Regions from separate parts of the Pseudomonas sp. FW305-3-2-15-C-LB1 genome, predicted to be linked through region 2. Evidence: riboswitches for the same ligand, from Rfam matches in the RefSeq annotation. Region 2 holds a riboswitch; each other region holds the start of a gene.

Region 1 (10,292 bases), 340 kb from region 2:
TCGGAGGTGGTGCCCTGCACCATCAGCGTACTCATGCTGCGTCCTTATAGGCGGCCAGGGCGTCGTCGAGGCGCTGCCAGTCGGCCTCAGTGTCGGGCAGGCCGAAACGCAGGCTGCTGTCGTGGACGAACAGGCGCAGCAGAATGCCGCGCTGGGCCATGAATTCGTGCACACGCTCGGCATGGGGCGTGATCAGCCATTGGAACAAGGCACAGCCGCCCTGGGGTGGAAAGCCGTGGCGCTCCAGCAACGCGAACAAGCGCTGGCCCGCCTCGATGCAACGCGTGCGTTGCCGCACATGCCCGGCGGTGTCGCGCAGGCACACCTCGCCCAGCACCCGCGTCGGCCCGCTGACCGCCCAGGGGCCGACCTGCTCGGCGAGCAACTTGAGCAACTTGCGCTCGGCCAACACAAAGCCCAGTCGCACGCCGGCCAGGCCGAAGAACTTGCCGAACGAACGCAGCACGATCAAACCGACCTGATGCGCCTGGCCGGCCAGGCTCACTTGCGGGGTGACGTCCATGAAGGCCTCATCCACCACCAGCCAGCCGCCGCGCTGGGCCAGCCGCGAGTGCCAATCCAGCAGGCGTTGCGGGCTCAGGCTCAGGCCGGTGGGGTTATTGGGGTTGACCACCACCAGCACGTCGAGGCCATCAAGAAAGAAGTCGACTTCCTGTTCCTGCACTTCGCGCACCACGTAACCGGCGCGACGCCACGCTTCGGCGTGTTCGGCATAGCACGGCGACAACACGCCGACCTTGCCGGCGCGACGCAGGCGCGGCAACAACTGGATCGCCGCCTGGGAACCCGGTACCGGCAATAGATGCGCAGCGCCGTAGTATTCGCTGGCGGCCTGCTCCAGGCCGTCGTCGGTTTCCGGCAGGCGCGCCCAGGCACGCAGGGGAATTTCGGGGATCGGCCAGGGCCAGGGCGCGAGCCCGCTGGACAGGTCGAGCCAGTCGGCTTCGGCTATCCCGTACTGAATCGCTGCCTTGCGCAGCCGGCCACCATGCTCAAGCATAGAATTGCGCCCCCGCGCACAGGATCAGCAGCCACAACCATACGCCGCGCTGCACCAGTTGCCAGCCCCGATCGATGGAATCGGCATCCGCCGCCGGGCCTTCGCCCAGTTGCGGACGATGGTGCACTTCGCCGTGATAGATCGCGGCACCGCCCAGTTCCACGCCCAGGGCGCCCGCACCAGCGGCCATGACCGGGCCGGCGTTGGGGCTGTCCCAGGTCGGGCCCTGGGTGCGCCAGCATTTGAGCGCCAGCCGGGTCTTGCCCAGCAACGCGTAGGTCAACGCCACCAGGCGTGCGGGAATGTAGTTCAGCACATCGTCGATTTTTGCCGCCGCCCAACCAAAGCGCTCAAAGCGCTCGTTACGATAACCCCACATGGCGTCGAGGGTGTTGCTCAGGCGGTAAAGCACCACGCCCGGCACACCGGCCACCACAAACCAGAAAATCGCAGCGAACACCGCATCGCTGCCGTTCTCCAGCACCGATTCGGTGGCGGCACGGGCGACTTCGGTGCGGTCCAGCTCGCTGGTCTGGCGGCTGACCAGGTAGCTCACGCGTTTGCGCGCCGCCTCCAAGTCATCACTGCGCAGGGCCTGGGCCACCGGGATCACATGCTCGCCAAGGCTGCGCATGCCAAGGGCGCAGTACAACGCCAGGATCTCCAGTACCCAGCCAATGTAAGGCGCCCACGACAAGGCCGTGGCCAGCAGCGTCAGCGGCACCACGGCGATAAACCACGCGGTCACGCCATGGCTGCGCCAGCCACGGCCACCGGTATTGAAACGTTGCTCGATGCGCCCGGCAAAATTGCCGAACGCCACCAGCGGATGCCAGCGCCTGGGTTCGCCCAGCAGCGCATCCAGCGCGACTGCAGCGACACACAGCAAGGCCACACTCATTGACTCACTCCCCACGCATTTTCATACAACATGTCACTCAACGGTCGAGGCTCGGTCCAGCCTTCGAGCTGCAACATCGGTGCCGGGTAGAACTCGGCCACCGGCCCCAGGCACAACACGGCCAGGGGTTTCGCACCGGGCGGCAAACCCAGCAGATCGGCCAGCGCCTGGGGTTCGAACAACGAGACCCAGCCCATGCCCAGGCCTTCGACCCGCGCCGCCAGCCACAAATTCTGGATAGCACAGGACAAAGACGCCATGTCCATTTCCGGCAGGGTGCGACGCCCGAAGATGTGCCGCTCGCGATCATCCATCAACGCCGCTACCAGCACTTCGGCACAGTCGTGAATGCCTTCGACCTTGAGCTTCATGAACTCATCGGAACGCTCGCCCAGGGCTTCGGCGGTGCGTACGCGTTCTTCTTCCACCACCTGTTGAATCTGCCCACGCAACTGGCGATCGCTGATGCGAATAAAGCGCCAGGGCTGCATCAGGCCGACGCTGGGCGCCTGGTGTGCGGCCTGGAGCAAGCGGTGGAGCAGCTCGGGGGCGACAGTGCCGCCGCTGAAGTGGCGCATGTCGCGGCGTTCGGCGATGGCGCGGTAGACGGCGTCGCGGTCGGCCTGGGGAAAAGCGTTGTCGCTCATAGTGCTGGATCGGGCGCGAACAATGCGGCCACCGCCTGGGGATTGGATGGGAAATAGAAGTGTACGTAGGACGCCGTCATCCGCCCCTGCCGATACACCGCCTCGGCACCGCGCCCGCCATTGGGGCTCAGGCCACGGGCAATCGGTTGCCATTCAGTGGTGGTCAGGGAGTGGTGATAGGTATGGCCACGCAGGGTGCCTTCCGGTAATTCGACGTTTTGCAGGGCCAAGGCCGCCAGTTTCTTTTGCATCACCGCGTCGCCCTGCAACAGGCCGAGCAGTTCAGCGCGGATGCCGTCGACATCGGTCAGCGAGTCCAGCAGGTAGAGCATGCCGCCGCATTCGGCAAGCAAGGGTTTGCCGACCGCGTGGTGAGCGCGAATGGCGTCGAGCATCGGGATGTTTTCCGACAGCGCCTGGTGGTGCAATTCCGGGTAACCGCCGGGCAGGTAGAGGCTGTCGGCATCAGGCAATTGGCGATCGTGAATCGGCGAGAAAAACGTCAGCTCAGCGCCCATTGCGCGCAGCAGGTCGAGACTCGCGCCGTAGGTAAAGGCGAAGGCCTCATCGCGGGCCACGGCAATGCGCACGCCCTTGAGCAACGGCTCAGCCTCGATCACTTGGGGCGCAGCGAACGTCACCGGCGGCGCCAAGGCGACTTCGCAACTGCTGCCCAACGCTTGGGCGGCGGCGTCCAGGCGTACATCGAGGTCATTCAGTTCGCTCGCTTGCACCAGGCCGAGGTGGCGACTGGGCAGTTCGATACCGGTCTCGCGTGACAATGCGCCATACCAGCGCAGGCCCTCGGTGAGGCTGCCTTCGAGCAGTTGCGCATGACGCAGGGTGCCGACACGGTTGGCCAATACACCGGCGAATGGCAGATCCGGCTGATAGCGCGCCAGGCCCAATGCCAACGCGCCGAAGGTCTGCGCCATGGCCGTGCCGTCGATCACCCCCAGCACCGGCACGCCGAAGTGTCGCGCCAGGTCGGCGCTGGAGGGTGTGCCGTCGAACAGGCCCATCACGCCTTCGATCAGGATCAGGTCTGCCTCCCCCGCCGCTTCCCACAGCAAACGACGACTTTCCTGCTCGCCCACCATCCACATATCCAACTGATACACCGGCGCACCGCTGGCGCGTTCGTGGATCATCGGGTCGAGAAAGTCCGGGCCGCATTTGAACACGCGCACCTTGCGCCCCAGGTTGCGGTGCAAACGGGCGAGCGCGGCGGTGACGGTGGTTTTGCCCTGGCCGGACGCCGGAGCGGCGATCAAAACGGCAGGGCAATGACGGGGCTGATTCAAAGTTCGACGCCCTTCTGTGCCTTGATACCGGCCTGGAACGCGTGCTTGAGCATGCCCATTTCGGTGACGGTGTCGCCCATTTCGATCAACTCGGGCTTGGCGCCACGGCCGGTGACCACCACGTGTTGCATCGGTGGACGGGCTTGCAGGTCGCTGAGGACCTGGTCCAGGTCGAGGTAGCCGTGCTTGAGCGCGATGTTCAGTTCGTCCAGCACCACCAGGCCGATGGAGGGGTCCTGCAGCAATTCGCGGGAGACTGCCCAGGCGGCCTCGGCGGCGGCGATGTCGCGCTGGCGGTCCTGGGTTTCCCAGGTGAAGCCTTCGCCCATTACATGGAAGCGCACTTGCTCGGGGAAGCGACGGAAGAACAATTCTTCTCCAGTGCTGTTGCGCCCCTTGATGAACTGCACCACACCGCACTGCATGCCGTGGCCCATGGCACGGGCCAACATGCCGAACGCGGAGCTGCTTTTACCTTTGCCGTTGCCGGTCAGCACCAGCAGCAGACCGCATTCGTTGGGGGAGTTGGCGATGCGCTCGTCGATCACGGCTTTTTTGCGCAGCATGCGCGCCAGGTGGCGTTCGTCGCGGTCGGGGGAATCGGTCATGGCAGCTCTCCGTTGGGGCTGGACAAAAACGGCGGGCAGGAAAAAAGAAAAGCAGACAGCCAAGCATCGCCCACCGTGATGCTGTTGGATGTTGCAGGCCGGTCTCCGGGCTCATGAGTGGCGTGCTGGCTGAAGGCAGGCCAACGCTGCGCCTTCCCATATCGCAGGCGATACAGTGGCAAAAGGCAGCGTCTTGACTCATTTACCGTTGCGGGGGCAGCGCCGGAATCGCGGCGGCACTGTGTAGAAGTGCGCTCACTCACCGGCTTCCCTGTTTCACTCTGTCGACCCGTGGGTCACAGAGCACCTGGAACAAGCGGCGAAGGGTAGTAGGTTGGGGGTGGAGCGTCAATTAAAGCAACTTGAAGTCGACACAAAACAACTGTGGGAGGGGGCTTGCCCCCTCCCACATTTCGATTCGAGTCTGGCGCTAAGGATTGCGTGCCAGGTTGCCCGGCAAAACGCGCTTGGCGCTCAAATAGGCATTCTGCCAATAGGCCTTGGACAACGTGTCCAGCTTCACCGTACCGCCGGTTTGTGGCGCATGCACAAAGCGCCCTTCACCCACGTAGATTCCGGCGTGGCTGACCTGGGAACCGCCACCGGTGGCGAAGAACAGCAGGTCGCCGGTCTGCAGGTTCTGCTCGCTGACGTCCTGCGCGCGCATTACGATCAACTCGCGGGTGGTACGCGGCAGGGAAATCCCGGCGGCATCGCGGAAGACAAACCCGATCAGGCCGCTGCAATCAAACCCGGAGTCCGGCGTGTTGCCGCCCCAACGGTAAGGCGTGCCGACCAGGCCCAGCGCGCGGAAGAGTACGTCTTCAGCTGCGGGCGAGAAATTCTGGGTGGAATAGTTGAACACCGGCTTGGGCTTCACCGCTACGGGAGCGGGCGGCGGTGTGCGGCTTGCGCAGGCGCTGAGGAGCGCGGCGCAAACAATGAGAATCAGGCGGGCCGAGGTCGACATGTGCAGAACAATCCTGGTCTGGATGCGGCTTTCGCTGCCGAACGCTGAAAACCAGAACGCGCAAGCAAAGCTCGCGCGAACGGATTACAACAATGTCCAGGGATTCTAGCGCTTACACGTCAAACTTCAAGTATCACTTTAAGTTTACTTGCTAGCGGTAACCGTCGTCGGGGCCATGGCGAGTGCGCGCTTGGCTTCGATGAAGGTTTTGCTCCAGTAGCTGTCACCCAGGTTATCGACCCGGACACCGCCACTGCGACGGCTGCTGGAGTGGATAAACTGGTTATCGCCCAGGTAGATACCGGCGTGGCTCACACGACCACGGCCTGCCGTACTGAAGAAAAGCAGATCGCCAGGCTTGAGGTTGTTGCGTGCGACCAACGGTGCATTCACGTTGATCATTTCGCGGGTGGAGCGCGGCAGATTCATGCCGGCCTCTTCACGAAACAGGTAGCCGATGAAACCGCTGCAGTCGAAACCGGCTTCAGAGGTACCACCGAAACGGTAACGGGTACCGATCAGGGACATGCCGCGTTCGAGGATGCTGTCGGCCAGGACTGGAAGCTGATAAGGCTTGTTGCCGGCGAAGTCGGCCAGTTCCTTTTCCGTTGCGACTTCTTCCTCATAAACAGAGGCAGATTGTGCAGCAACGAATTTTGCCTGATTTTGAACCTGTGGTTTCTGCTGATCGACCACCTGCTGAGGGTGGGAGGCGCAACCAAACAACAGGGTAACGAGTGCGAGGGGCACGAGGGGTGCGAAGCGATTTAGCATGGGCACGACCGTGGCTGATATGTAAAGAAGTCGAGACTATGCCTTCTATCACATCGATTTGCAAATTCAATCGTGCTCTATGTGACTTCGCGATTGGACTATGACATCTAAGCCGTAATTCCATTTATCGGTTCGAATGCGATGCCCAGCCGGCAGAAACGCAGGTTTTCTGGCGCCCGTAAAATGGCGAACCGCGTAAATTCAATGAGTTACCAGCCCAACGTTTCCTTGAGAAAAGGGATCGTCAATTTTCTTTGAGCCTGCAAGGACGCCTGATCGAGCTGCTCGAGCAAATCGAACAGCGCACTCATGCTGCGGGTGCCTCGAGTAAGGATAAAGTGCCCGACTTCGTCGGTGAGGTGCAGGCCGCGACGGGAGGCCCGCAATTGCAGGGCACGCAATTTGTCTTCGTCGGACAGCGGGCGCATCTGGAAGATCAGCGCCAGGGTCATGCGCGACTTGAGGTCGGCCAGCTTGATCGGCAACTCGCGTGGCGAAGTCGACGCGGCAATCAGCAGGCGCCGACCGCTGTCACGCAAGCGATTGAACAGGTGAAACAGCGCTTCTTCCCAATCCGCCTTGCCGGCGATCGCCTGCAAGTCATCCAGGCACACCAGTTCGTATTGCTCAAGGTGATCGAAGATGCCGATACCGCGATCCATCAACTCGGCCAACGGCAGGTACACCGCCGGTTCGCCCATCTGCTCGAACCGCAGGCACGCAGCCTGCAACAGGTGGGTACGCCCTACGCCGTGCTTGCCCCACAGATAGATCAGGCTTTCAGTCCACCCGGCGTCGGCTTCGCAGAGCCGCTCGACATAGCCGAGTGCAGCGGCATTGGCGCCTGGGTAGTAGTTGATGAAGGTGGCGTCGTCACGCAGACGCACACCCAAGGGCAGCTGAATCGGTTTCATGCTGACTGAACGGCTCCGAACGAACCGTTAGTGGCCTCTGTGTAAAGTTTGCAAAGTTTATACCCGTGACGCCGGGCGCACAATGCAACAGACCCCAAGCAAAATCAAAGGTTTGCGTTAACTTGTTGGATTTATGCAGATTGTTTGACGGACCGCCCCCAGAAAAGACAAACCCGGCCTTGACCGGGTTTGTGAAGATAGAGTTACAGGTCGGGATCTTCAACCCCCGTATAAGCATCCGAATCCTTGTATAGATCGTGCACATGGCGCACCAGCACCATGATCACCGCCGCCACCGGCAACGCCAGCAGGATGCCCGTGAAGCCAAACAACTCACCACCCGCCAGAATCGCAAAGATCACCGCCACCGGATGCAGACCAATCCGATCCCCGACCAACAACGGCGTGAGCACCATGCCTTCCAACGCCTGGCCGACCATGAAGACGGCCACGATCCCCAGCATCGGGTACAAGTCCCCGCCAAACTGGAACAAGCCCGCGACCAGCGCCGCGCCGATCCCAATCACAAACCCCATATAAGGCACGATTGCGGCAAGGCCGGCGATCAGGCCGATCAACAGACCCAGCTCCAGGCCGATAGCCATCAAGCCGGCCGCGTAGATGATCCCCAGGGCCAGCATCACCAGCAACTGCCCGCGCACGAAGGCGCCGAGCACCTCATGGCATTCCTCAGCCAGCGAAACAATGCGCTCCTCACGGTTGCGCGGCAGCAGGCTGCGGATCTTGGCCATCATGATGTCCCAGTCGCGCAGCAGGTAGAACGCCACCACCGGGATCAGCACCAGGTTGGTCAGCCAGCCGATCAACGCCAGGCTGGACGCCGTCGCCTGGCTGAGGATGACCCCGACAATATCGGTGGTCTGGCCCATATGTTCGCTGATGGCCGCCTTGACCTTGTCGAACTTCCAGAAACCATCCGCCAACCCCAACTTGGCCTGGGCCCACGGCATCGCCGTGTGCTGCAGCCAATCGAGCATCTGCGGCGCCAGCTCATACAAGCGGAACAACTGCTTGGCCAGCATCGGCACCAGCACCAGCACCAACGCCGTGATGATCAAGGTAAACAGGGCGAACACCGCCACCACGCCCCAGGTCCGCGACAACCCGGCTTTTTCCAGGCGATCCACCACCGGATCGAACAGGTAAGCCAGCAGCAACGCGACCAGGAATGGCGTCAGGATCGAATGCAGCAGGAACACAAAAACGCACAGCAGGACAAACCCGCCAAGCCACACCCAACGACGCGTATCCGCCATAAACCACTCCATCTATATAAAGAAGAAAACTGCTACCAGCGAAAACGCATTTGCGCCTGAGGTTCTGGTGCAGCAGCCGGCTGCGCACCCTCCGCCACCGGTTGCGGGACCGGTGCCTCACCCGCAGGAATCTCCTGCAACTTGGCCAGGCTCAACTGGGTACGCAACTGATCGGCACTGCCATTGACGCGGTATACGATGCGATTGCCATCCACTAACTGCGGCTGGCCACCGAAAGGCTCCAGCAGGTGACCCAGCGCGGCATAACGCTCCAGGGTCATGCCCTGCACTTCCAGCAATTGTTCGGTGCTCACGCCGGGTTTGACCGCAAAGCGTGGCGCGAGCTTTTGGCTGATCGCCAGCATCACCGCGTCGGCTACAGCGCCGGTGTCGGCCCCTTGCGCGGCGCCCTGCTCGCTCTTGTCGCCCAGCCACAGGCGCCATTTGGCTTGCCATTGGTTGCCTTCCTGACGCGCATGCACGGCCAGCAAAGCGTCGGCGCCGTAACGTTCGGAAGCGGCGCGCAACGGTGTGGCGTCAGCACTTTCCAGGTTCGGTGCGGTGGCGACCACCTGCTCATCCAGGTCGCCCAGCGGCAGGCGCAACGGCAGGCCACGGTGTTGCGCGGCACGGCGCAGCGCCTGGGCGACGGTCTGGCCATCACCCACCAGGCTGCTGCCTTCGGTGGAGTCGTTCAGCCACCAGCCAAGGATCGACGGCCGATTGCTGCCCCAGATCGACAGGCCCGCTTCGCGCAGCACGCGATCGGTGCTCACTGGGTCGAAATCCACTTGCAGGCTTTCCGGCGGGCCGGCGTCGTAGCCGTACTGGCTGATGATTTGTTGCGGATCCTTGCGAACGGCCGCCAGACCCGGCCCCTCGGCGGCCTTGGCGTCGCCGGTCAGGCGGATCACCAGGGTCTGCACGGCGCGCTGGGTCGCCTGGTCACGCTCTTGCGGCGACTGACTGCTGACGGGTTCGAGTACTTGGTAAAGGCCATTGAGGGTTTCGGCATGACTCGCCAGGCTGACCAACGACAAGCAGCCTACAAAGAAGAATTTACACAGACGCATGGAAGATTCCCGAACGACAAATTTAGCGGCTGGAACAGACCGCGTGAACTCGGTTTGCCAAGGCTGTGACCACGGCGACCGATAAAACATTCACAGGGTCTTGGTAAGTTTTCGTACTGTCATAACGCTAGCGCAGTAAAGGCTATACCTTAATACGCACCAAAGCAGACCCGATTAGCATTTTTTTAACGCCATATGCCCCTGCCCGTCGGCCCGAGGATGGCCGCTGCCCCTCAAGCCTGATAAAATCGCGCGCCTTCGCAGACCGTCAACGGCGTGGCCTTTATAAAAGCCCCCGCTCGCTCGGTCGTTACCCAGAAATCCCCCCTAAAGGCCTGGATCATGAGCAAGCAACCCTCCCTGAGCTACAAGGACGCCGGTGTAGACATCGACGCCGGTGAAGCATTGGTCGAACGCATCAAGAGCGTCGCCAAGCGCACTGCGCGCCCCGAAGTCATGGGCGGCCTGGGCGGTTTTGGCGCCCTCTGCGAGATCCCGGCCGGCTACAAGCAGCCTGTGCTGGTGTCCGGCACCGACGGCGTGGGCACCAAGCTGCGCCTGGCGCTGAACCTGAACAAGCACGACACCATCGGCATCGACCTGGTCGCCATGTGCGTCAATGACCTGGTGGTGTGCGGCGCCGAGCCGTTGTTCTTCCTCGACTACTACGCCACCGGCAAGCTGAACGTGGACACCGCGGCCCAAGTGGTCACCGGCATCGGCGCCGGCTGCGAACTGTCGGGTTGCTCCCTGGTCGGCGGCGAAACCGCTGAAATGCCAGGCATGTACGAAGGTGAAGACTA
Region 2 (10,292 bases):
TGCACGTAGCCCGGCCAACAGCTTGAGCAAGGTGGATTTGCCGGAGCCATTCGGGCCGACGATGCCGAGGGTTTCGCCCAATTGCACGTCCAGATGAATATCACGCAGCAACTCGGCCTCGCGCACCTTGAAGCCCAACCCGCTGCAACTGAGGACGGTCATCGCGCATTCCTCCGGCCGATCAGGATCAGCGCAAACACCGGTGCACCGACCAGTGCGGTGACCACGCCGACCGGAATCACCTGGCCCTTGATCAGCGTGCGCGACAGCACATCCGCCGCAATCAGGAACAACGCGCCACCCAAGGCGCTGGCGGGCAACAGCCGCGAATGCCCGGTGCCAAGCAACAGGCGCACGGCATGGGGAATCACCAGCCCGACAAAGCCGATAGAGCCGACAATCGACACCATCACTGCCGTCACCAGCGCCGCGCAGCCCACCAGCACAAATTGCACGCGGCGCACCGGAATACCGAGTGACGCCGCCGAGTCGCTGCCAAAGGTAAACGCATCCAGCGCCCGGCGGTGCCACAGGCACACGGCCAGGCCGGCGACCGCCACCGGCACCGCCAGCCACACCGAGGGCCAACGCACGCCGCTTAGATTGCCGAGCAGCCAGAACAGGATGCCGCGCGCCTGTTCGGAGCTGGCCGACTTTGTGATCAGGAACGCGGTGAGCGCATTGAACAATTGCGAGCCGGCAATACCGGCGAGGATGATCTGGCCGGTGCCACTGACCGAACCGCTGGCCCGCGCCAACAGGATCACCAGGGCAAACGCCGCCATCGCGCCGATAAACGCGCCCGCCGACAACGACACCAAGCCGCCGCCCACACCCATCAACGCCACCAGCACCGCACCGGTCGAAGCGCCGGCGCTGATGCCCAGCAGGTAGGGATCGGCCAGCGGGTTGCGCAACAGCGATTGCAAAATCACCCCGCAGGTGGCCAGCCCGGCACCGCAGGCGGCGGCGACCAGGGCGCGGGTGAGGCGGTAGTTCCACACCACGCCTTCATCGATGGGGTCGAGCACGTAGCCGGCGCCCCACAGTTTGTTGGCGAGTACCTGGAGCACCACCTGTGGCGAGATGGCGGTTTCACCAATGGCCACGCCGGCGAGGACGGCAACCAGGAGCAGGGCCAGGGCGAGCAGGGTGCGCATCATTTTGGCAGGTCGTAGCCGTCGATGGCCGTGGCCAGTTGTTCAAGGCCGTCGAACATGCGGATGCTGGCCTGCAACGCCAGGGCGTCGAGGATGATGATGCGGTTGTTTTTCACCGCGTCCATGTTGCGCGTTACCGGGTCGCTGCGCAGGAAGGCGAGTTTCTTTTCATGGTCGTCGGCCGGGTAGCGGCGGCGGTCCATGCGCGCGATGACGAGGAAGGTCGGGTTGGCCTTGGCGATGGTTTCCCAACCCACGGCGGGCCACTCTTCATCGGACTGCACCACGTTGGAAAGGCCCAGGGTTTGCAGCATGAATTCGGGGATGCCTTTGTGGCCGGCCACGTATGGATCGCTGGCCATCTCGGCACTGGAGAACCACACCAGCGCGCTGGCCTGCTTGAGGCCTTTGCCCTGCACGGTGGCGACGGATTTGGCCAGGCGCGCCTTGAGCTCGTCGTTCAGCTGCTGGCCGCGCTCCTGCACGTCGAAGATCTGCGCCAGTTGGCGGATGCTTTTATAGATGGTCTCGATGCGAAACGGCTCCAGCCGTGTGCCGTCGGCGCCCACCAGGTTGTCCTTGCCTTCGCAGTCGGAGGGCAGCAGGTAGGTGGGGATCTTCAGTTCATGGAACTGCTCGCGGGTACCGACCACGCCTTGCGCGCCGACCACCCATTCCAGCTCGGCGGCCACCAGTTGCGGGCGCTTGGCGATCACGGCTTCGAAGCTCGGTTCGTTGTTGGCCAGGCGCTCGATTTTATCGTTCTGTGCCTTGTACTGCGGCAACACACTGTTGAACCACAGCGAGGTGCCGACCACTTTATCGGCCACGCCCAGGGCATACAGCATCTCGGTGGCGGCCTGGCCGATGGTCACGCTGCGGGCGGGAGCTTGCGCAAAGGTGATCTGGCTGCCGCAGTTTTCCACCGTCAGCGGGTAGTGAGTGGGCGCGGCTTGGGCCAGGGCACAGAAGCCAACGCCTGTGAGCAGGGCGGTAACGCGTGGCAGCATGGGGCGATCTCCGAGTGAAGCGTACGTGCCATTCGGAAATTCACTCTCGGGCTCCGGGGGAGCGACAGGCAAGAATGTCCTTCCCGGACACCCCGCCGGTTAGTGATTGAGCTTGGGCCGGCAGGTCTCCTGACTGATGCGTCGTCGCCAGGCTCCAGCCTTCCCGGACGAGGTCCAGTGGCATCGAGGAGCAGGCTCGGCATCTACAGTTGCGGGGGCAGTTCCGGTTGGCGCGGGTGTACCGCGCCTCGGATTCCCTATTAGTCCCGTTTGGGAACCGGCGCGGTATGGTAGTTGATTAAGGCGGGGCGACATAGCCCACGGCGTGCCCGGTCAGAGACGAATGTCCTCGGGCCCCTGGATCAGCGCTTCGATGCGCGTGCCGGTGGCGCGTTCTTCGTTGCTGAAGCCGTCGTAGTCGGCCAGGTTGCCGAAGCGGATGCCGGTCAGGCGCTCGATCTGGATCACGCTGCGCTGGTAGGTGCGCAGCTGGCCGAACACTAGCTCCAATTGGCCCAGTTCGCGGCTCTGATCGATCATGTAGGCGCTGGCCGAAGGCTTGCCGTCATCGCTCAGGTAGGCGACCACCTTCCAGAACGCCTTGGGGATCTGCACGCCCCGGTAAATGCGGTCGTCGTCAGCGAACACCGGGCCGCTGAACACCGTGGCCCGGGCTTTCCAGCGTTGGGTGTTGTCGAGGATGTAGTCTTCGAGTTCCAGCCAGGTCTTCTGGTTGAACCCGCTCATCTGCGGCGAGCAGTTGGTGAAGTGGAAAGTGTCGAGGTTGGCGGTTTGCGCCACGTCGCCCCAATTGGGGTCCTGGCGGCGCACCAGGTGGCCGCGGTCCAGGCCATTGCCGGCGTAGAGCGCTTCGCCGACTTGGGCGTCGACCGGCAGGCGGCCATCGTAGGCCCAGGTGTCGTTGCTGCGGATGATGTCCACATGCTGGCCGCCGTCGATGTTGACGCCCACATACAGCGCGAGGCGCTTGGCGCGTGACATCGTTATGGAGAAGTGCGTGTAGTCCAGGCGCTTCTGGGCATCGCTCGCCAACGCTTCTTCCAGCGTGGGCCAGGGCACCCCGAAGCTGCCGAGAAAGTCCTCCGCGTAGCCACGCCGGTCCTTCAAGTCTTTGGCCGGCGTGACGCGGGGTGTCGCTGCGCGTGCCTCCAGCAGCGTGGGGCTCGGCGCGATCAATGGGCGCAGGTCGGCAAGCCGGGGGCGGTAGGCAAGGTCGATTTTGGCTTTACGTGCGGGCATCGGTCAGTCCTCCTTGGATAAACACGACTGCAACATAGATTAATGACAATTGATCATACGCACTAACCCCTGGGGGCTATCCTCAAACGGTCATCCGGACGTTCAGCACACGCCAACAAGGAGCCAGCCCATGTGTGATCGCCATTACCGTAACCCGATTTTCTGCCTGATCCCGCCCTATATGCTCGACCAGATCGCGCGTAACGGTGACAAAGCGCAACGGGATGTCGCGCTGCGTACCCGCGCCAAGGACAGCACCTTCCGCTCGCTGCGCATGGTCGCGGTGCCCGCCAAGGGCCCGGCGCACCTGGCGCTGGCCATGGGCGCCGACAAACGACGCTCGATCTACAGCGCCGAGGGCAGCGACAGCCTGCCGGGCAAACTCATCCGTGGCGAAGGCCAGCCCGTCAGTGGCGACGCGGCGGTGGACGAGGCCTATGATGGGCTGGGTGCCACCTTCGACTTTTTCGATCAGGTCTTTGACCGCAACTCCATCGACGATGCCGGCATGGCCCTGGACGCTACCGTGCACTTTGGCCAGAACTACAACAATGCGTTCTGGAACTCGACCCAGATGGTGTTCGGGGATGGGGACGGCGAGCTGTTCAACCGCTTCACGGTCGCCCTCGACGTGATTGGCCATGAGCTGGCCCACGGTGTGACCGAGGATGAGGCCAAGCTGATGTATTTCAATCAGTCCGGCGCGTTGAACGAGTCGCTGTCGGACGTGTTCGGTTCGTTGATCAAGCAATATTCGTTGAAACAAAAGGCCGAGGACGCCGATTGGCTGATCGGCAAAGGGTTGTTTACCAAGAAGATCAAAGGCACCGCGCTGCGCTCGATGAAAGCCCCCGGCACCGCGTTTGACGACAAGCTGCTGGGCAAGGACCCTCAGCCCGGGCACATGGATGATTTTGTGCAGACCTACGAGGACAATGGCGGGGTGCATATCAATTCCGGTATTCCCAACCATGCGTTTTACCAGGTGGCGACGAAAATCGGCGGGTTTGCCTGGGAACGTGCCGGGCGCATCTGGTACGACGCGTTGCGTGATGCGCGGTTGCGGCCGAACTCAGGGTTTTTGCGCTTTGCACGCATTACCTACGATGTTGCCGGTCGCCTCTACGGCGCGAACAAGGATGAGCAGAAGGCGGTCAAGGAGGGCTGGAAGGCGGTCGGTATTTCAGTCTGACGTGAGGAGCAACCATGCAAATTTCGCTGAAGGAAAACGGCGGGCCTGCTTTTTTTCCGGGCCTGGCCAAGCCGCGTACGGTTGAGCTGGACAGCCTGCCCGAGCAGGACCAGCAGGAGTTGCGGCAGTTGGTCGAGGCGTGCGACTTCTTTCAACTGCCGCAAAGCAGTGAACCCGCGCCCGGTAACCCGGGCCAGGTGCATTACACCCTGACGGTGAAGGAGGACCAGCGCGAACACACGGTCTGTGTGCTCGCGCCAGTGAAGTCGCAGGCGCTGGAGGGGTTGGTGCAGTGTGTGCGGCGGCATATTCGTGCATAAACAATTTCAGGCCACCGCATGCCTGTGGTGAGCCACAGGTCAGGCGCTGCTCTGATTTATGTGCGATCCAGCCACACGGTCTGCGCGTTGCAGAACTCGCGGACACCGAAGTGAGACAACTCGCGGCCGAACCCGCTTTTCTTGATCCCGCCAAACGCCACCCGAGGGTCGGAGACGCTGAAGGCATTGACGAAGATGCCGCCGGTTTCCAGCTGATTGGCGATGTCCCGCGCCTTCGCCGGGTCGCTGGTGAAGATGCTCGCGGTAAGGCCGAACTCGCTGTCATTCGCCAGGGCCACGGCGTGGTCGGCGTCGCGGGCGGTGATGATCGAGGCCACGGGGCCGAACAGTTCCTGTTTGAACGAGGTCATCTGGTCGGTGACGTTGGCCAGTACGGTCGGCGCATAGTAATTGCCGGCGCCGGGTATTTTATGGCCGCCCAGCAGCAGGGTGGCACCTTCTTCCAGAGTCGCCTGGACCTGGCCATGCAGCTCGTCGCGCAGGTCGAAGCGGGCCATCGGGCCGATGTAGGTGGCGGCTGAAGTCGGGTCGCCCATCACCAGGGCGCGGCTGGCTTCGAGGAATCTGGCGGTGAAGGCTTGCACCACACCTTTTTCGATGATCAGGCGCTTGGCGGCGGCGCAGACCTGGCCGCTGTTCTGGAAGCGGCCGATCAGGGCGGCTTGTACGGCGGCATCGAGGTCGGCGTCGTTGAGCACGATGAACGGGTCGGAGCCGCCCAGTTCCAGCACGCATTTTTTCAATGCGGCACCGGCCTGGGAGCCGATGGCGATACCGGCGCGCACGCTGCCGGTGAGGGTGACGGCGGCGATGCGTGGGTCGGCGATGGCTTGGGAGACGCCGTCGTTGGTCACGTTGACCACTTCAAACAGGCCTTTGGCAAAACCGGCGGTGTGGAACGCCTGCTGGATCAGGTAAGCGCTGCCCATCACGTTGGGTGCGTGTTTGAGCACGTAGGTGTTGCCGGCCAGCATGGTCGGCACGGCGCCGCGCAGCACTTGCCACACCGGGAAGTTCCACGGCATCACCGCGAAGATCGGACCCAGTGGGCGGTATTCGATCTGGGCGCTGCCGTTGTCCACCTGCGTCGGTTCCGGGGCGAGCATGGTCGGGCCGTGGGCGGCATACCACTCGCTGAGCTGCGCGCATTTTTCGATTTCGGCACGGGCCTGGGCGATGGGTTTGCCCATTTCCAGGGTGATCATCTGCGCCATATCTTCGGCTTGTTCGCGCAGGGCGCTGGCCAGGCTCAGCAGCAACTCGGCGCGCTGGCTGACCGGCTGGCGGCGCCAGGTGCGGAAGGCGAGGGTGGCGCGCTCGAGGGCGGCGTCCAGTTGCTGCGCGGTTTCATACGGGTAGCTGCCGACCGTTTCGCCGTTGGCCGGGTTGATCGAGAGGGCGTGGGTAGTCGCGTTCATGGCACCGTCCTGCTGAATGATGAGGTTGGGTTCAGCCTACGGGGGTATATCTTTTCTGGAAACTGAATAATATTAAGCAATACATTCACGATTGGAGAATGATTTGGACCTGGTGCAACTGGAAATCTTCAAGGCCGTTGCCGAACAAGGCAGCATCAGCGCCGCCGCGCAGTTGATTCACCGCGTGCCGTCGAACCTGACTACGCGCATCAAGCAACTGGAGCAAGACCTGGGCGTGGAATTGTTTATCCGCGAGAAAAGCCGTTTGCGTCTATCGCCGGCGGGCTGGAATTTCCTCGGCTATGCGCGGCGCATCCTCGACCTGGTGCAGGAGGCCCGTGCGACAGTGGCGGGGGAGGAGCCCCAGGGTGCGTTTGCCCTCGGTTCGCTGGAGAGCACGGCGGCGGTGCGTATCCCGGCGTTGCTCGCGGCGTACAACCAGAAACACACCAAGGTCGAGCTGGACCTGAGCACCGGGCCGTCGGGCACGATGATCGAAGGCGTGTTGTCGGGGCGGTTGGCGGCGGCGTTTGTCGACGGGCCGGTGCTGCATGCCACCTTGGAAGGCGTGGCGGTATTCGAGGAAGAGATGGTAGTGATCGCGCCGCTGCAACACGCGCCGATCACCCGGGGGCAGGATGTGAATGGCGAGAACATCTACACCTTCCGCTCCAACTGCTCGTATCGGCACCACTTTGAGCGCTGGTTTTCACAGGATGGCGCGGTGCCGGGCAAGATCTTCGAGATTGAGTCGTACCACGGCATGCTCGCCTGCGTCAGTGCCGGCGCCGGGCTGGCGCTGATGCCGCGCAGCATGCTGGAGAGCATGCCGGGGTCGGCGGCGGTGAGCGTGTGGCCGCTGACGGATAACTTCCGGATTTTGAATACCTGGCTGATCTGGCGGCGCGGGACGGTGTCGCAGAGCCTCAACAGCTTTGTAAAGCTGTTGGAGGAACGCGATCTGGTTGCTTCCTAGATTGTGATGGGTATCAGCCGCCGAATTGCAGGGTGCCCATGGCCAGTTTTGCCATGACTGCAGTTGCGCCCAACTGCACCAGCCACAGTGCCAGGCCGCCAAGGAATACACCGAGCGCCACTTGCAGTACCAGGCTCTTCTGGCGCTTTGCTTGCGGTGCACGCGGGGGGAAGTGGTCCAGCTCGTCGCGGTCGGCACGCAGGTCCAGGTCGTCGTTTCTCATAAGGTACTCACAGCAAAGGGGCGGTCGAGGTTCAGTCTAGGGGCTGGAGACGAAAAAGGGGAAGCCATCGGCTTCCCCTTCTGGTGCAACGGCTACAGGTTTACAGCACCTGAACGATTGCCTTTGTGACTGTATCAATGTTCGACTGGTTCAACGCCGCCACACAGATACGCCCGGTATCCAGTGCGTAGATGCCGAATTCGCTGCGCAGGCGGGTAACTTGCTCAACGGTCAGGCCGGAGTAGGAGAACATCCCGCGCTGGCGGCCGACGAAGCTGAAGTCGTGCTCCGGAGCAGCCTTGGCCAGGGTGGCGACCATTTGCTCACGCATGCCACGGATGCGCAGGCGCATTTCAGCCAGTTCGGCTTCCCACTGGGCGCGCAGCTCAGGGCTGTTCAGCACTGCTGCCACGATGGCCGCGCCGTGGGTTGGCGGGTTGGAGTAGTTGGTGCGGATCACACGCTTGACCTGGGACAGGATGCGCGCGCTTTCTTCCTTGGACTCGCCGACGATGGACAGTGCGCCCACACGTTCGCCGTACAGGGAGAACGACTTGGAGAACGAGCTGGACACAAAGAAGGTCAGGCCCGATTCAGCGAACAGGCGCACAGCGGCGGCGTCTTCGTGGATGCCGTCGCCAAAGCCCTGGTAGGCCATGTCGAGGAACGGCACCAGGTTCTTGGCCTTGACCACGTCCAGCACGTTCTGCCAGTCGGCCGGGCTCAGGTCGACGCCGGTCGGGTTGTGGCAGCAGGCGTGCAGCACCACGATGGATTGCGGCGGCAGGGCGTTGAGGTCTTCGAGCAGGCCGGCGCGGTTCACGTCATGGGTGGCGGCGTCGTAGTAGCGGTAGTTCTGCACCGGGAAGCCGGCGGTTTCGAACAGCGCGCGGTGGTTTTCCCAGCTCGGGTCGCTGATGGCGACGACGGCGTTAGGCAGCAGTTGCTTGAGGAAGTCAGCCCCCAGCTTCAGCGCGCCAGTGCCGCCGACCGCTTGTACGGTGGTGACGCGACCAGCGCTGAGCAGTGGCGATTCAGCGCCGAACAGCAGGGTTTGCACAGCCTTATCGTAGGCTGCGATGCCATCGATCGGCAGGTAGCCACGGGCGGCGTGTTGCGCCACGCGAATGGCTTCCGCTTCGGCAACGGCACGCAAGAGTGGAATCTTCCCCTCCTCGTTGCAGTAAACGCCCACGCCAAGGTTGACCTTGGTGGTTCGTGTATCGGCGTTGAATGCTTCGTTGAGGCCCAGGATAGGGTCGCGTGGTGCCATTTCGACAGCGGAGAACAGGCTCATTTTTGCGGCAGCTCTATGGGGGGTAGGAGGGACGTGTCGCGCTCCAGCCGAATGCACTAGAGCGGTGCACAAACGGGGAGCTAGTATAGAGGCCATCACCGTCGAGGGCGACAGCCGAAATGGCTTTTCGGCCAAGTTTTTCGGTTTATTTGCTGACCGTTAGTCTTATTGCAACATTGATCCGGCACGGCACGTAGGACGATGGTCTTGAAACCCGTCACATTCGGCACCACTTCTACAGCTATCATGGTTTTTTCCTGCAACCTGCGATGATCATTCGCGGGTTGCCCAGCTATTTCGTCCCTGGCGGTTTCGAGTCTGGGGTGACTTCACGAGGTACGTTATGTCGGATTTCCAACTCGTCACCCGTTTTGAACCCGCTGGCGATCAGCCGGAAGCCATTCGCCAGATGGTCGAAGGCATCGAGGCCGGCCTGGCTCACCAGACGCTGCTCGGGGTGACCGGTTCGGGCAAGACCTTCAGCATCGCCAACGTGATCGCGCAGATCAATCGTCCTACCCTGGTGCTGGCGCCAAACAAGACCCTGGCCGCGCAGCTCTATGGTGAGTTCAAGGCGTTCTTCCCGAACAACGCGGTGGAGTACTTCGTTTCCTACTACGACTACTACCAGCCCGAAGCCTACGTGCCGTCCTCCGATACCTTTATCGAGAAGGATGCGTCGATCAACGACCACATCGAGCAGATGCGATTGTCGGCGACCAAGGCGCTGCTGGAGCGCAAGGACGCGATCATCGTCACCACGGTGTCGTGCATCTACGGCTTGGGCAGCCCGGAAACCTATTTGAAGATGGTGCTGCACGTCGACCGCGGCGACAAACTCGACCAGCGCGAACTGTTGCGTCGCCTGGCCAGCCTGCAATACACGCGCAACGACATGGACTTTGCCCGCGCCACCTTCCGGGTGCGCGGCGATGTGATCGACATCTACCCGGCCGAATCCGACCTGGAAGCGATCCGCATCGAGCTGTTCGACGATGAGGTCGAGAGCCTGTCGGCCTTCGACCCGTTGACCGGCGAGGTGATCCGCAAGCTGCCGCGCTTCACGTTCTATCCGAAAAGCCACTACGTGACCCCGCGTGAAACCCTGATGGGCGCTATCGAAGGCATCAAGACCGAGTTGGCCGAGCGCCTGGAGTACCTGCGTTCCAACAACAAGCTGGTGGAAGCCCAGCGCCTGGAACAGCGCACCCGTTTCGACCTGGAGATGATCCTGGAGCTGGGCTACTGCAACGGCATCGAAAACTACTCGCGCTACCTGTCGGGGCGCGAGTCCGGGGCGCCGCCGCCGACGCTCTACGATTACCTGCCGCCGGATGCATTGCTGGTGATCGACGAATCCCACGTCAGCGTGCCGCAGGTCGGCGCGATGTATAAGGGCGACCGGTCGCGTAAGG
Region 3 (10,292 bases), on a different contig from region 2:
ACCTGGACCCGATGGCTCCGGCGCAGCTGCTGGTGCGGCTGGTACAGGTGGGTGAGGATTGGGAGGAAGCCGAGCGGTTGTTTCTGGTGGCGGATCTTTGGCCGAATGTGCCGGGGGCGGGCTGACAGTTTTGCGCTGTCTTTTAGGGCCTCATCGGGGGCAAGCCCCCTCCCACACTTGACTCTATTCACAAATACAAATGTGTGAACCCAATCCAATGTGGGAGGGGGCTTGCCCCCGATAGGGCCGGTGCAGGCACTACAACTGGTCGATATGCCGATACTCCAGCTGCAACCCAAAAGCCAACTCCTGAGCCCTGCCCAACCTGATCGGCCCCCGCTCGATATCCACCAGCAACCCAGTGCAATCCAACACCGGCAACCCGCCAATCTCCTTAAGCCGCCCATCGGTAATCACTAACAGCCGCTGCTGCTCCGCCGGATAGCGCTTGCGCCGCAATGCCAGCCAATTTCCGGCCTCGACAAGCGCCGCCAGCAATGGCGTACCGCCGCCCGCGCCCAACTGCGCCAGCCAACCCGCCAGACCCTTGGCCGCTTTCAACCCCTGCACCTGCCACTTCGGCGCCTGCCCGCTGGCCGTCAACAGTGCCAGGCGCGACCGCTGGCGGTAGGCGTCGTCAAACAACTGCGCCAACAAGCCCTTGGCGTCGGAGAGCGCTCGATGTCGTCGGGTGGACGCCGACGCATCGACAATCACCAACCACAGCTCATGGGCCGCACGACTGCGCAGGTGAAACAGCAAGTCCTCTCTCGTTTGCGGCCGACCGCCAAGCAAGGTGCCCGGCCAGTTGATCGCGCCCTGCTTCGCGCTGCGTGCCTTGCCTTGCCTGCCGTTGCCTAGTCGCCCTGCCTTGGGTCGCGCATCCGCCCCCGCGTCAGGTCGAGGGCGAATGCCTAGGGCTTTTTTGGCCAGGCGGGCACTTCCCGGCGTGCGCCAGTGGGCAGCGCCGGTGCGGGCATATCGCCCCATTGGCCTTGACCGGGCGAGGTGTCGGAGGGTTTCGGCGACTGCCCTTCACTCGGCGGGCTGGCCGGTGGAGGAGACTGTTCCTGACGGCGATGGCGAAGAGCGAATTCAGCAACCGCTTGGATATCTTCCTCGGCAATGGCACTGGCTCCCCGCCAAGCGGCATGAGCCCTGGCACCGCGCAACCAGACAAGGTCCGCACGCAGGCCATCGACCCCCGCCGCAAAGCAGCGCTCGGTGATCTGCGCCAGCGCCAGGTCATCCAGTGCAATGCTGTCGAGCCGCGCCCGTGCCTGGGTGCAACGCTCGCGCAATGCCGCTTGTGGCACGTCCCACTGCGTGCAAAAGGCAACAGGGTCGCTGTCGAAATCCAGGCGACGCCGGATGATCTGCCCACGCTCGGCCGGCAAGGTCTGCCCGCTCAAGGCCACGTTGAAACCGAAGCGATCGAGCAGTTGCGGGCGCAACTCGCCCTCCTCCGGGTTCATGGTGCCGATCAGCACGAAGCGCGCCGAATGGCGATGGGAAATGCCATCGCGCTCGATCAGGTTGGTGCCGCTGGCAGCCACATCCAGCAGCAGGTCCACCAGATGGTCGGGCAGCAAATTGACTTCATCGACGTACAGCACGCCGCCGTCGGCCTTGGCCAATACACCGGGGGAGAATTGCGCCCGGCCTTCGCCCAATGCGGCGTCCAGGTCCAGCGTGCCGACCAGGCGCTCTTCAGTGGCGCCCAAGGGCAAGGTCACGAACTGACCACTGGCCAGCAGGTCGGCCAGACCCCGCGCCAGGGTGGACTTGGCCATGCCGCGCGGGCCTTCGATCAGCACACCGCCAATCTTCGGGTCGATAGCGGTCAGGCACAGCGCCAGTTTCAGGTCATCGGCGCCGACCACGGCGGACAGCGGGAAATGGGGAATATCAGTCATCAGCTGTCTTCTTCTATATCCAGCAACAGGTTTTCCAACGCCTCGCGGTATGCCCCCGGTTCCTGCCACATGCCCCGCTGCTGGGCTTCCAGCATGCGCTCGGTCATGTCGCGCAGTGCATCGGGGTTGTGCTGTTGCACAAAGGCCCGGGTGTCGGGGTCGAGCAAGTAGGCGTCGGCCAACAGTGCGTATTGGTGATCGTCAATCAGTGCGGTGGTGGCGTCGAAGGCGAACAGATTGTCCACCGTCGCGGCCATTTCAAACGCACCTTTATAGCCATGGCGCTTCACGCCTTCGATCCACTTGGGGTTGGCGGCGCGGGAACGGATCACCCGGTTCAGCTCTTCCTTCAACGTGCGGATCTTCGGCAGGTCAGGCTGGCTATGGTCACCGTGGTAGCTGGCGGCCTTGTCGCCGCTCAGGGTTTCCACGGCAGCGAGCATGCCACCCTGGAATTGGTAGTAATCGTTGGAATCGAGCAGGTCGTGCTCGCGGTTGTCCTGGTTCTGCAAAACGGCCTGCACCTGGCTCAGGCGCTGGGCGAATTGCCCGCGGGCGGCAGTACCTTCGTCGGAACCGCCATAGGCGTAGCCGCCCCAATTCAGGTAAACCTCGGCCAAGTCTTCACGGCTTTGCCAGAGACGCCCGTCGATCGCGCCCTGCACGCCCGCACCGTAGGCGCCGGGCTTGGCACCAAAGATGCGCCAGCCGGCCTGTTTTGCCGCGGCCTCTGCGTCCAGGCCCGAAGCCAGCAACGCTTCACGCTCACTGCGCACCTTGGCGGCCAGCGGGTTCAGATCGTCAGGTTCGTCCAGCGCAGCCACCGCCTGCACCGCCGCATCGAACAGGCGGATCAGATTGGCAAAGGCATCCCGGAAGAAACCGGACACGCGCAACGTCACATCAACGCGCGGACGATCGAGCAGGCTGACGGGCAGGATTTCAAAGTCATCCACGCGCTGACTGCCCGTCGCCCATACAGGGCGCACGCCCATCAGCGCCATGGCCTGGGCGATGTCATCGCCGCCGGTGCGCATGGTCGCGGTCCCCCAAACCGACAAGCCGAGTTGGCGCAGGTGGTCGCCATGGTCTTGCAGGTGCCGCTCCAGAATCAGGTTGGCGGATTGAAAACCGATGCGCCAGGCGGTGGTGGTAGGCAGGTTGCGCACATCGACGGTGAAGAAGTTGCGCCCGGTCGGCAACACATCCAAACGCCCACGACTCGGCGCACCACTGGGGCCAGCGGGCACGAAACGGCCGCTCAAGGCATCCAGCAAACCGCGCATTTCTGCCGGGCCACAGGCATCCAGCCGAGGTGCCACGACAATACGCAGGCTTTCGATTACGGCCTTCACGTCCTCCCAACCGGGCTCTTCCAATTGCTCAAGCGGCCCTTCCAGGGCTTGCTCGATCAATCGCGCCGCGTAAAGCTCCAAGCGTTCACGGGTATCGCCGGCGGTACGCCACAACTGCCCGTCGATCTTCTGTAGCACCAGCGGCCGGCGTCCGGTCCAGGGTTCGGCCAGGGCGCAGTCCAGCGGGTCGAAGCCCAGTTCGAAGGCCTTGGCCAGCACGCGCAGCAAGCTCGAATGCGGGCCACGGCCATCGCCACGCGGGATGCGCAGCAGTGCCAGCAAGGTATCGATACGCAGGCGACCCTCGGGTGACTCGCCAAAAATATGCAGGCCGTCGCGGATCTGCGATTCCTTCAAGTCGCACAGGTAGGTGTCCAGGCGCGGCAACCACACGGCGGCATCGGCGTCGCTCTCCAGCTCAAGCTCCTGGTCGATGCGGGTTTCGCGCACCAGCTTGAGAATGTCCTTCTGCAGCTCCAGGGCGCGGCGCGGATCGAGCAACTGCGCTTCGTAATATTCGTCCGCCAGCAGCTCCAGGTTACGCAGCGGGCCGTAGGTTTCGGCACGGGTCAGCGGCGGCATCAGGTGGTCGATGATGACTGCCTGGGTGCGCCGCTTGGCCTGGGCGCCCTCGCCCGGGTCATTGACAATAAACGGATATATATTCGGCAGCGGCCCCAGCAACGCATCGGGCCAGCAGTTTTCCGACAGGCCCACGCCCTTGCCCGGCAGCCACTCCAGGTTGCCGTGCTTGCCCACATGGATCACGCCGTGGGCGCCGTAGGTGTGGCGCAGCCAGAAGTAGAACGCCAGGTACGCGTGGGGCGGCACCAGGTCCGGGTCGTGGTACACGGCGCTGGCGTCCACCTGGTAACCCCGCGCCGGCTGGACGCCGATAAACGTCAGGCCCAGGCGCAGGCCGGCGATCATCAGGCGACCGTCGCGACACATCGGATCGTTCTGCGGCGCGCCCCAGCGCTCCAGCACCGCCTGGCGATTGGCTTCGGGCAGGCACTGGAACATCGCCTCGTACTCGTCCAGGCCCAGGCTTTGATGGCAAGGGCGCAGGTCGAGGCTGTGCAGGTCGTTGGTGACGCCGCCGAGCAACTCGTGGATCAACGCCGTGCCACACTCCGGCAATACGTCCGGCAGCGCATAGCCTTCGGCTTGCAAGGCACGCAGGATGTTCAGCGCCGCCGCCGGTGTATCCAGGCCCACGCCGTTGCCGATGCGACCGTCGCGGGTCGGGTAGTTGGCGAGGATCAGCGCAACGCGTTTCTCCGCATTCGGCACCCTCGCCAACTCGACCCAACGCCGCGCCAGCTCGGCGACAAAATCCATGCGTTCCGGCGCAGCGCGGTAGCACACCACATCCGACTGGCTGCGTTCGCTGCGCCAGGCCAGGTCCTTGAAGCTGATGGGCCGGCTGATGATGCGCCCATCCAGCTCCGGCAACGCGATGTGCATCGCCAGGTCGCGGGGGCCGAGGCCCTGCTCGCTGGCCTCCCAGCCGGGCTGGTTGTCCTGGGCACAAATGGCCTGGATCACCGGGATATTGCGGCGAAACGGGCGCAAATGCGGCGCTTCGGGGCTGGATTGGGCGAAGCCGGTGGTATTGAGGATCACCGCCGCGCCGACCTCATCCAGCAGGTCTTCGACCACCGCCAGGCAGCCGGGCTCTTTCAAACTGGCGACCGCCATCGGCAACGGGTTAAGCCCCGCTGCGTGCAGGCGCTGGCAGAACACATCGATAAAACCGGTATTGGCCGCCTGCAAATGGGAGCGGTAGAACAACACCGCCGCCACCGGCCAGTCGGCGTTCCAGTCTGCCTGCCAATGGTTCAGGCGGGCGCTGGCGTGGTGCGGGTGATAGATCGCCGTGCGTGGCAGGGTTTGGGGCTCGGCCCAGGCATAGTCGCGGCACAGGTAGGCGCTGGCCAGGCAACGATAGAAATCCAGGGCATTGCCCAGGCCGCCCTGACGCAGGAAGTGCCACAGCCGATCACGCGCTTCGGCACCGACGGTGCTCAGCCCGCTGAGTTCCGGGTCCGGGCGATCATCCCCCGGCACCAGGATCAGCTGCACACCGCGCTCGGCCAACTCCACCAGACGCTCGATGCCGTAGCGCCAGTAACCGATACCGCCATGCAGCGAAATCAGGATGACCTTGGCGTGGCGCAGCACCTCATCGACGTACAAGTCGACCGAGGCATGGTTCTGCACCTGCATCGGGTTGGCCAGGCGCAGGCTCGGGTAGTCGTCGGGCAATTGCTGGGCCGCTTCGGCCAGCAGCGCCAGGCTGGAATCGCCGCTGCACAGGATCACCAGGTCAGCGGGGGTTTGGCCAAGGTCGGCAATATTGTCGTCCGAGACGAAACCACCGGGCTGGGTCCTGAGCAGGTGCATGGGTCAGACGCTGAGGGCGGCGCGCAGTTGCGCTTCGAGGCCCGCCGCGTCCAGTTCCTGGCCGATCAGCACCAGGCGCGTGGTGCGCGCTTCTTCAGCGCCCCAGGCGCGGTCGAAGTGTTTGTCGAACCGCGTGCCCACACCCTGGATCAGCAGGCGCATCGGTTTGTTCGGGATGGCGGCGAAACCTTTGACGCGCAGGATGCCGTGTTGCACCACCAGTTGCGTCAGGGCATCGAGCAGCAGTGCTTCATCGGCTTGCGGCAAGTCGATGGAAATCGAGTCAAACGCATCGTGGTCGTGGTCGTCTTCACCTTCGTGGTGATGATCGTGGTGGCTGTGGCGGCCGTCGATGTGCTCTTCGGAACCGGCGCCCAGGCCGATCAATACGTCCAGGGGCAAGCGACCACTGCTGGCTTCGACGATCTTCACCGCCGGCGGCAGCTCCTCGGCGACTTCCAGGCGCACGCGAGCCAGGTCTTCGGCATTGATCAGGTCGGCCTTGTTGAGGATCACCAGGTCGGCGCTCGCCAGTTGATCGGCGAACAACTCGTGCAACGGCGATTCGTGGTCCAGGTTCGGGTCGAGTTTGCGCTGTGCGTCCACCTGGTCCGGGAAGGCAGCGAAAGTGCCGGCGGCGACGGCTGGGCTGTCGACCACGGTGATCACCGCATCCACGGTGCAGGCACTGCGGATTTCCGGCCACTGGAAGGCTTGCACCAATGGCTTGGGCAATGCCAGGCCGGAAGTTTCAATGAGGATATGGTCGAGATCGCCGCGGCGGGCGACCAATTCGCGCATCACCGGGAAGAATTCTTCCTGCACGGTGCAGCACAGGCAGCCATTGGCCAATTCGTAGACGCGGCCGTTGGCCTCTTCTTCGGTGCAACCGATGGAGCACTGCTTGAGGATTTCACCGTCGATGCCCAGCTCGCCGAATTCGTTGACGATCACCGCGATGCGACGGCCCTGGGCGTTGTCCAGCATGTGGCGCAGCAAGGTGGTCTTACCCGAGCCGAGGAAGCCGGTGACGATGGTAACGGGGAGTTTGGCCAGTGTTTTCATCGGATGCCCTTGGGGGCGGGCATATGGGACGATTGGCGCTGCGACGGCGCGCAGCAGCGGATTTCGTCACCGGATCACCCCGCCCGGTTGAAGTAGAAAATCGGTTGCGAGGCAGGTCTCCTGGCTTGGGGCTTGCGGGTCTTGCGACCGGCGCTGGCTGCGCCTTCCCGCCTTGTCGGCAGTGGCGTGGCAGTCAGCTGAACCCTTTACAGTTGCGGGGGCAGCCGCGGCTTGGACCGCGTTCCCTTCTTAGCTTCGGCCTGGGCCGAAGAACCTCGAGGGTGCAAGGCTACGCAGTGCTTGGGGGATGGTCAATGATGGGGTTGGGTTGGCTTGAGTACATATCCATTGCTGCGGTAACGGACATGCCCCCAGAACGCACATCCCCAATTGACTCCCCTCCCACCCCCATGCTCTCCTACACATCTTGTTTCGGGTGCCCTGCAAAGGGTGAAACGGGAAACCGGTGACTCATGCACACACGCATGACAGTCCGGTGCTGCCCCCGCAACGGTAAGCGAGCGAAACGTCATATCCACTGTGCCAGTCGGCATGGGAAGGCGACGTTTTCAGGCATTGAGCCCCTCGCAAGCCCGGAGACCGGCCCGAAAAAATCAGATAACAAACCCGCGGTGGGCGGGCGCTGTTCAAAGCCCTGCGTGCCTGGCTCGCGGGGCTTTCATGCGCTCGTTTCACCCTGACACCTGAAAGGGACGCGCCATGTCGATCATCAGCAGCACTTCGCACGCCACCAGCAGCACCTCTACCTTGGGCCAACGCCTGACCGCCGCCATCGGTGCGTCGATCCTCGGCGCGTGCCTGGTGTATTTCGCCGGCTTCTCGCATATCGAGGCGGTACACAACGCTGCCCACGATACCCGCCACAGCGCCGCGTTCCCGTGCCACTGAGGCTTGCCGACATGATCAAGCGTATTGCGCAAACCGCAGGTTTCACCGGCCTTCTGGCTGCCCTGTTGCTGACTTTGCTGCAAAGTTTCTGGGTCGCCCCGCTGATTCTGCAGGCGGAGACCTTTGAAAAGGCCCCGGCAGCGACTGAACTGCACGAACACGCCGACGGCGCAACTGCACATACCCATGACGCCGAAGCCTGGGAGCCTGAAGACGGCTGGCAGCGCGTGCTGTCCACCACGGGTGGAAACCTGGTGGTCGCCGTTGGCTTCGCCCTGATGCTGGCCGGCCTGTACACCCTGCGTGCACCAACCCGTACCGCCCAAGGCCTGCTCTGGGGCCTGGCGGGTTATGCGACCTTTGTACTGGCGCCTACCCTGGGCCTGCCGCCCGAGCTGCCGGGCACCGCCGCCGCTGACCTGGCACAACGGCAGATCTGGTGGATCGGTACTGCCGCGTCTACTGCAGCCGGTATCGCGCTGATCGTGTTCGGTCGCAACTGGCTGCTCAAGGCGCTGGGCGCGGCAATCCTGGTGGTGCCGCACGTGATCGGCGCGCCACAACCGCAAGTGCATTCGATGCTGGCCCCGGAAGCACTGGAAGCGCAGTTCAAGATTGCTTCGCAGCTGACCAACGTGGCGTTCTGGCTGGCCCTCGGCCTGATCAGCGCCTGGCTGTTCCGCCGCAACCGTGACGATCGATACTCGGCGTGAAACTGGTCGTCGGCCTGGGCTGCCGGGAGGGCTGTGATGTCCACACTCTGCTGGCCTTGTTTGACGCCGCCCTCGTCGAGGGCGGTATCGAGCGCCACCGTATCACTGCGCTGGCCAGTCTTGATCGCAAACAGGAAGAACCCGGGCTACTGGCCTTGGCCGCGCGGCTGAACCTGCCGTTGCAGTGTTTCAACGCTGAACGACTGGCGATTTATGCCGACCGGCTGAGCCATAAATCGGACGTGGCTTTTGCCCACACCGGCTGTTACGGCATCGCCGAAAGCGCCGCCCTGGCCCTGGCCGAACAGCTCGCCAACGCCCCTGCGCACCTGCTGATCACCCGCCAGAAAACCGCCCTGGCCACCTTTGCATTGGCGTGCGCCGACTGAAAACCCGATAATCGCCCCTTTCGATCATGAGCAGATTTCATGCTCGCCCGTTTTTCATCAGGATTTCCCATGACCGTCTACTTCATCGGCGCAGGCCCCGGCGACCCGGAATTGATCACCGTCAAAGGCCAACGGCTGATCCGCAGTTGCCCGGTGATCATCTATGCCGGCTCGCTGGTGCCGGCGGCGGTACTGGAAGGTCATCAGGCAGAAACGGTGACCAACAGCGCCGAACTGCACCTGGAACAGATCATCGACCTGATCAAGGCCGCCCATGCCAAGGGCCAGGATGTGGCACGCGTGCACTCCGGCGACCCCAGCCTGTATGGCGCGATCGGCGAGCAGATCCGCCATTTGCGCGACCTGGGCATCCCGTTCCAGATCATCCCTGGCGTTACGGCGGTGGCCGCTTGCGCGGCCCTGCTGGAAACCGAGCTGACCCTGCCCGACATTGCCCAGAGCGTGATTCTGACCCGCTACGCGGATAAAACCAGCATGCCGGCCGGTGAGGACTTCGACAGCCTGGCGCGACATGGCACCACCATGGCGATTCATCTGGGGGTCAACCACCTGGACAGGATCGTCGCCGAACTGCTGCCCCATTATGGCGCGGATTGTCCGGTTGCCGTGGTGCACCGGGCGACGTGGCCCGATCAGGATTGGGCGGTCGGAACCCTCAGTGACATCGCTGCAAAAGTGGCGACCAAAGGGTTTCGGCGTACGGCGTTGATTGTGGTGGGTCGGGTGTTGGCGAGTGACAGTTTCAGTGAGTCATCGTTGTATCGGGCGGGGCATGCGCATCTTTATCGATCTTGATATTCAACATCACAAAACATTTACAACATATTGATTTTATTGAGTAAATTTATTAAAAAAAATCTGACAGCCCAGCTTTCGCAATGAACACTCAACATTAGATAGATAGCGTAATCTATTGAATTTAAAGCAAAAAAAACGGCGCTCACGGGGCGCCGTTTTTATGTCCGCAGCGAACGCCTTACTCAGTAGTAGGCGTTTTCTTTCTGCGTGTGGTCGGTCACGTCACGTACGCCCTTGAGCTCCGGAATACGCTCGAGCAAGGTGCGCTCGATGCCTTCGCGCAGGGTCACGTCCGCCTGGCCACAACCCTGGCAGCCACCGCCGAACTTGAGCACGGCAATACCGTCTTCAACCACGTCGATCAGGCTGACCTGGCCGCCGTGACTGGCCAGACCTGGGTTGATCTCGGTCTGCAGGTAGTAGTTGATACGCTCGTTGACCGGGCTGTCAGCGTTGACGTTCGGCACCTTGGCGTTCGGTGCCTTGATGGTCAATTGGCCGCCCATGCGGTCGGTGGCGTAATCGACCACGGCATCGTCAAGGAAAGCTTCGCTGAAGGCATCGATGTACGCGGTGAAGCTTTTCAGCCCCAGGGCGGTGTCTTCAGGCTTCTCTTCGCCGGGCTTGCAGTAGGCAATGCACGTCTCGGCGTATTGGGTGCCGGGCTGGGTGATAAAGACGCGGATGCCGATACCCGGGGTGTTCTGCTTGGACAGCAGG

The links. Region 2 has a riboswitch for cobalamin ahead of AC3WP7_RS03940 (ABC transporter substrate-binding protein). Riboswitches for the same ligand answer to the same signal wherever they lie in the genome.
Region 1: it holds a riboswitch for cobalamin, as region 2 does, so the genes downstream of both, cobO (cob(I)yrinic acid a,c-diamide adenosyltransferase) here and AC3WP7_RS03940 (ABC transporter substrate-binding protein) in region 2, are expected to answer to the same signal.
Region 3: it holds a riboswitch for cobalamin, as region 2 does, so the genes downstream of both, cobW (cobalamin biosynthesis protein CobW) here and AC3WP7_RS03940 (ABC transporter substrate-binding protein) in region 2, are expected to answer to the same signal.

Annotation. Positions count from the first base shown of each region.
Region 1 covers NZ_JBYSZX010000002.1:340,106-350,397, forward strand. The annotation lists gene AC3WP7_RS05370 (cobyric acid synthase) at 1-35, opposite strand, end outside; gene cobD (threonine-phosphate decarboxylase CobD) at 32-1,021, opposite strand; gene cbiB (adenosylcobinamide-phosphate synthase CbiB) at 1,014-1,922, opposite strand; gene bluB (5,6-dimethylbenzimidazole synthase) at 1,919-2,569, opposite strand; gene AC3WP7_RS05390 (cobyrinic acid a,c-diamide synthase CobB) at 2,566-3,873, opposite strand; gene cobO (cob(I)yrinic acid a,c-diamide adenosyltransferase) at 3,870-4,481, opposite strand; cobalamin riboswitch at 4,561-4,807, opposite strand; gene AC3WP7_RS05400 (C40 family peptidase) at 4,912-5,451, opposite strand; gene AC3WP7_RS05405 (C40 family peptidase) at 5,596-6,225, opposite strand; gene hda (DnaA regulatory inactivator Hda) at 6,435-7,139, opposite strand; gene AC3WP7_RS05415 (AI-2E family transporter) at 7,343-8,416, opposite strand; gene AC3WP7_RS05420 (DUF2066 domain-containing protein) at 8,449-9,489, opposite strand; gene purM (phosphoribosylformylglycinamidine cyclo-ligase) at 9,832-10,292, shown strand, end outside.
Region 2 covers NZ_JBYSZX010000002.1:2,979-13,270, reverse strand. The annotation lists gene AC3WP7_RS03950 (ABC transporter ATP-binding protein) at 1-162, opposite strand, end outside; gene AC3WP7_RS03945 (FecCD family ABC transporter permease) at 159-1,163, opposite strand; gene AC3WP7_RS03940 (ABC transporter substrate-binding protein) at 1,160-2,170, opposite strand; cobalamin riboswitch at 2,273-2,467, opposite strand; gene AC3WP7_RS03935 (DNA/RNA non-specific endonuclease) at 2,504-3,430, opposite strand; gene AC3WP7_RS03930 (M4 family metallopeptidase) at 3,561-4,622, shown strand; gene AC3WP7_RS03925 (protealysin inhibitor emfourin) at 4,637-4,942, shown strand; gene AC3WP7_RS03920 (aldehyde dehydrogenase family protein) at 4,999-6,381, opposite strand; gene ptrR (putrescine utilization regulator PtrR) at 6,485-7,357, shown strand; gene AC3WP7_RS03910 (hypothetical protein) at 7,371-7,580, opposite strand; gene AC3WP7_RS03905 (amino acid aminotransferase) at 7,681-8,877, opposite strand; gene uvrB (excinuclease ABC subunit UvrB) at 9,221-10,292, shown strand, end outside.
Region 3 covers NZ_JBYSZX010000012.1:51,769-62,060, reverse strand. The annotation lists gene AC3WP7_RS21570 (DUF1853 family protein) at 1-125, shown strand, start outside; gene AC3WP7_RS21565 (vWA domain-containing protein) at 259-990, opposite strand; gene AC3WP7_RS21560 (magnesium chelatase ATPase subunit I) at 915-1,916, opposite strand; gene cobN (cobaltochelatase subunit CobN) at 1,916-5,677, opposite strand; gene cobW (cobalamin biosynthesis protein CobW) at 5,681-6,742, opposite strand; cobalamin riboswitch at 6,836-7,035, opposite strand; cobalamin riboswitch at 7,160-7,365, shown strand; gene AC3WP7_RS21545 (CbtB domain-containing protein) at 7,463-7,651, shown strand; gene AC3WP7_RS21540 (CbtA family protein) at 7,663-8,364, shown strand; gene AC3WP7_RS21535 (cobalamin biosynthesis protein) at 8,361-8,753, shown strand; gene cobM (precorrin-4 C(11)-methyltransferase) at 8,823-9,569, shown strand; gene nfuA (Fe-S biogenesis protein NfuA) at 9,755-10,292, opposite strand, start outside.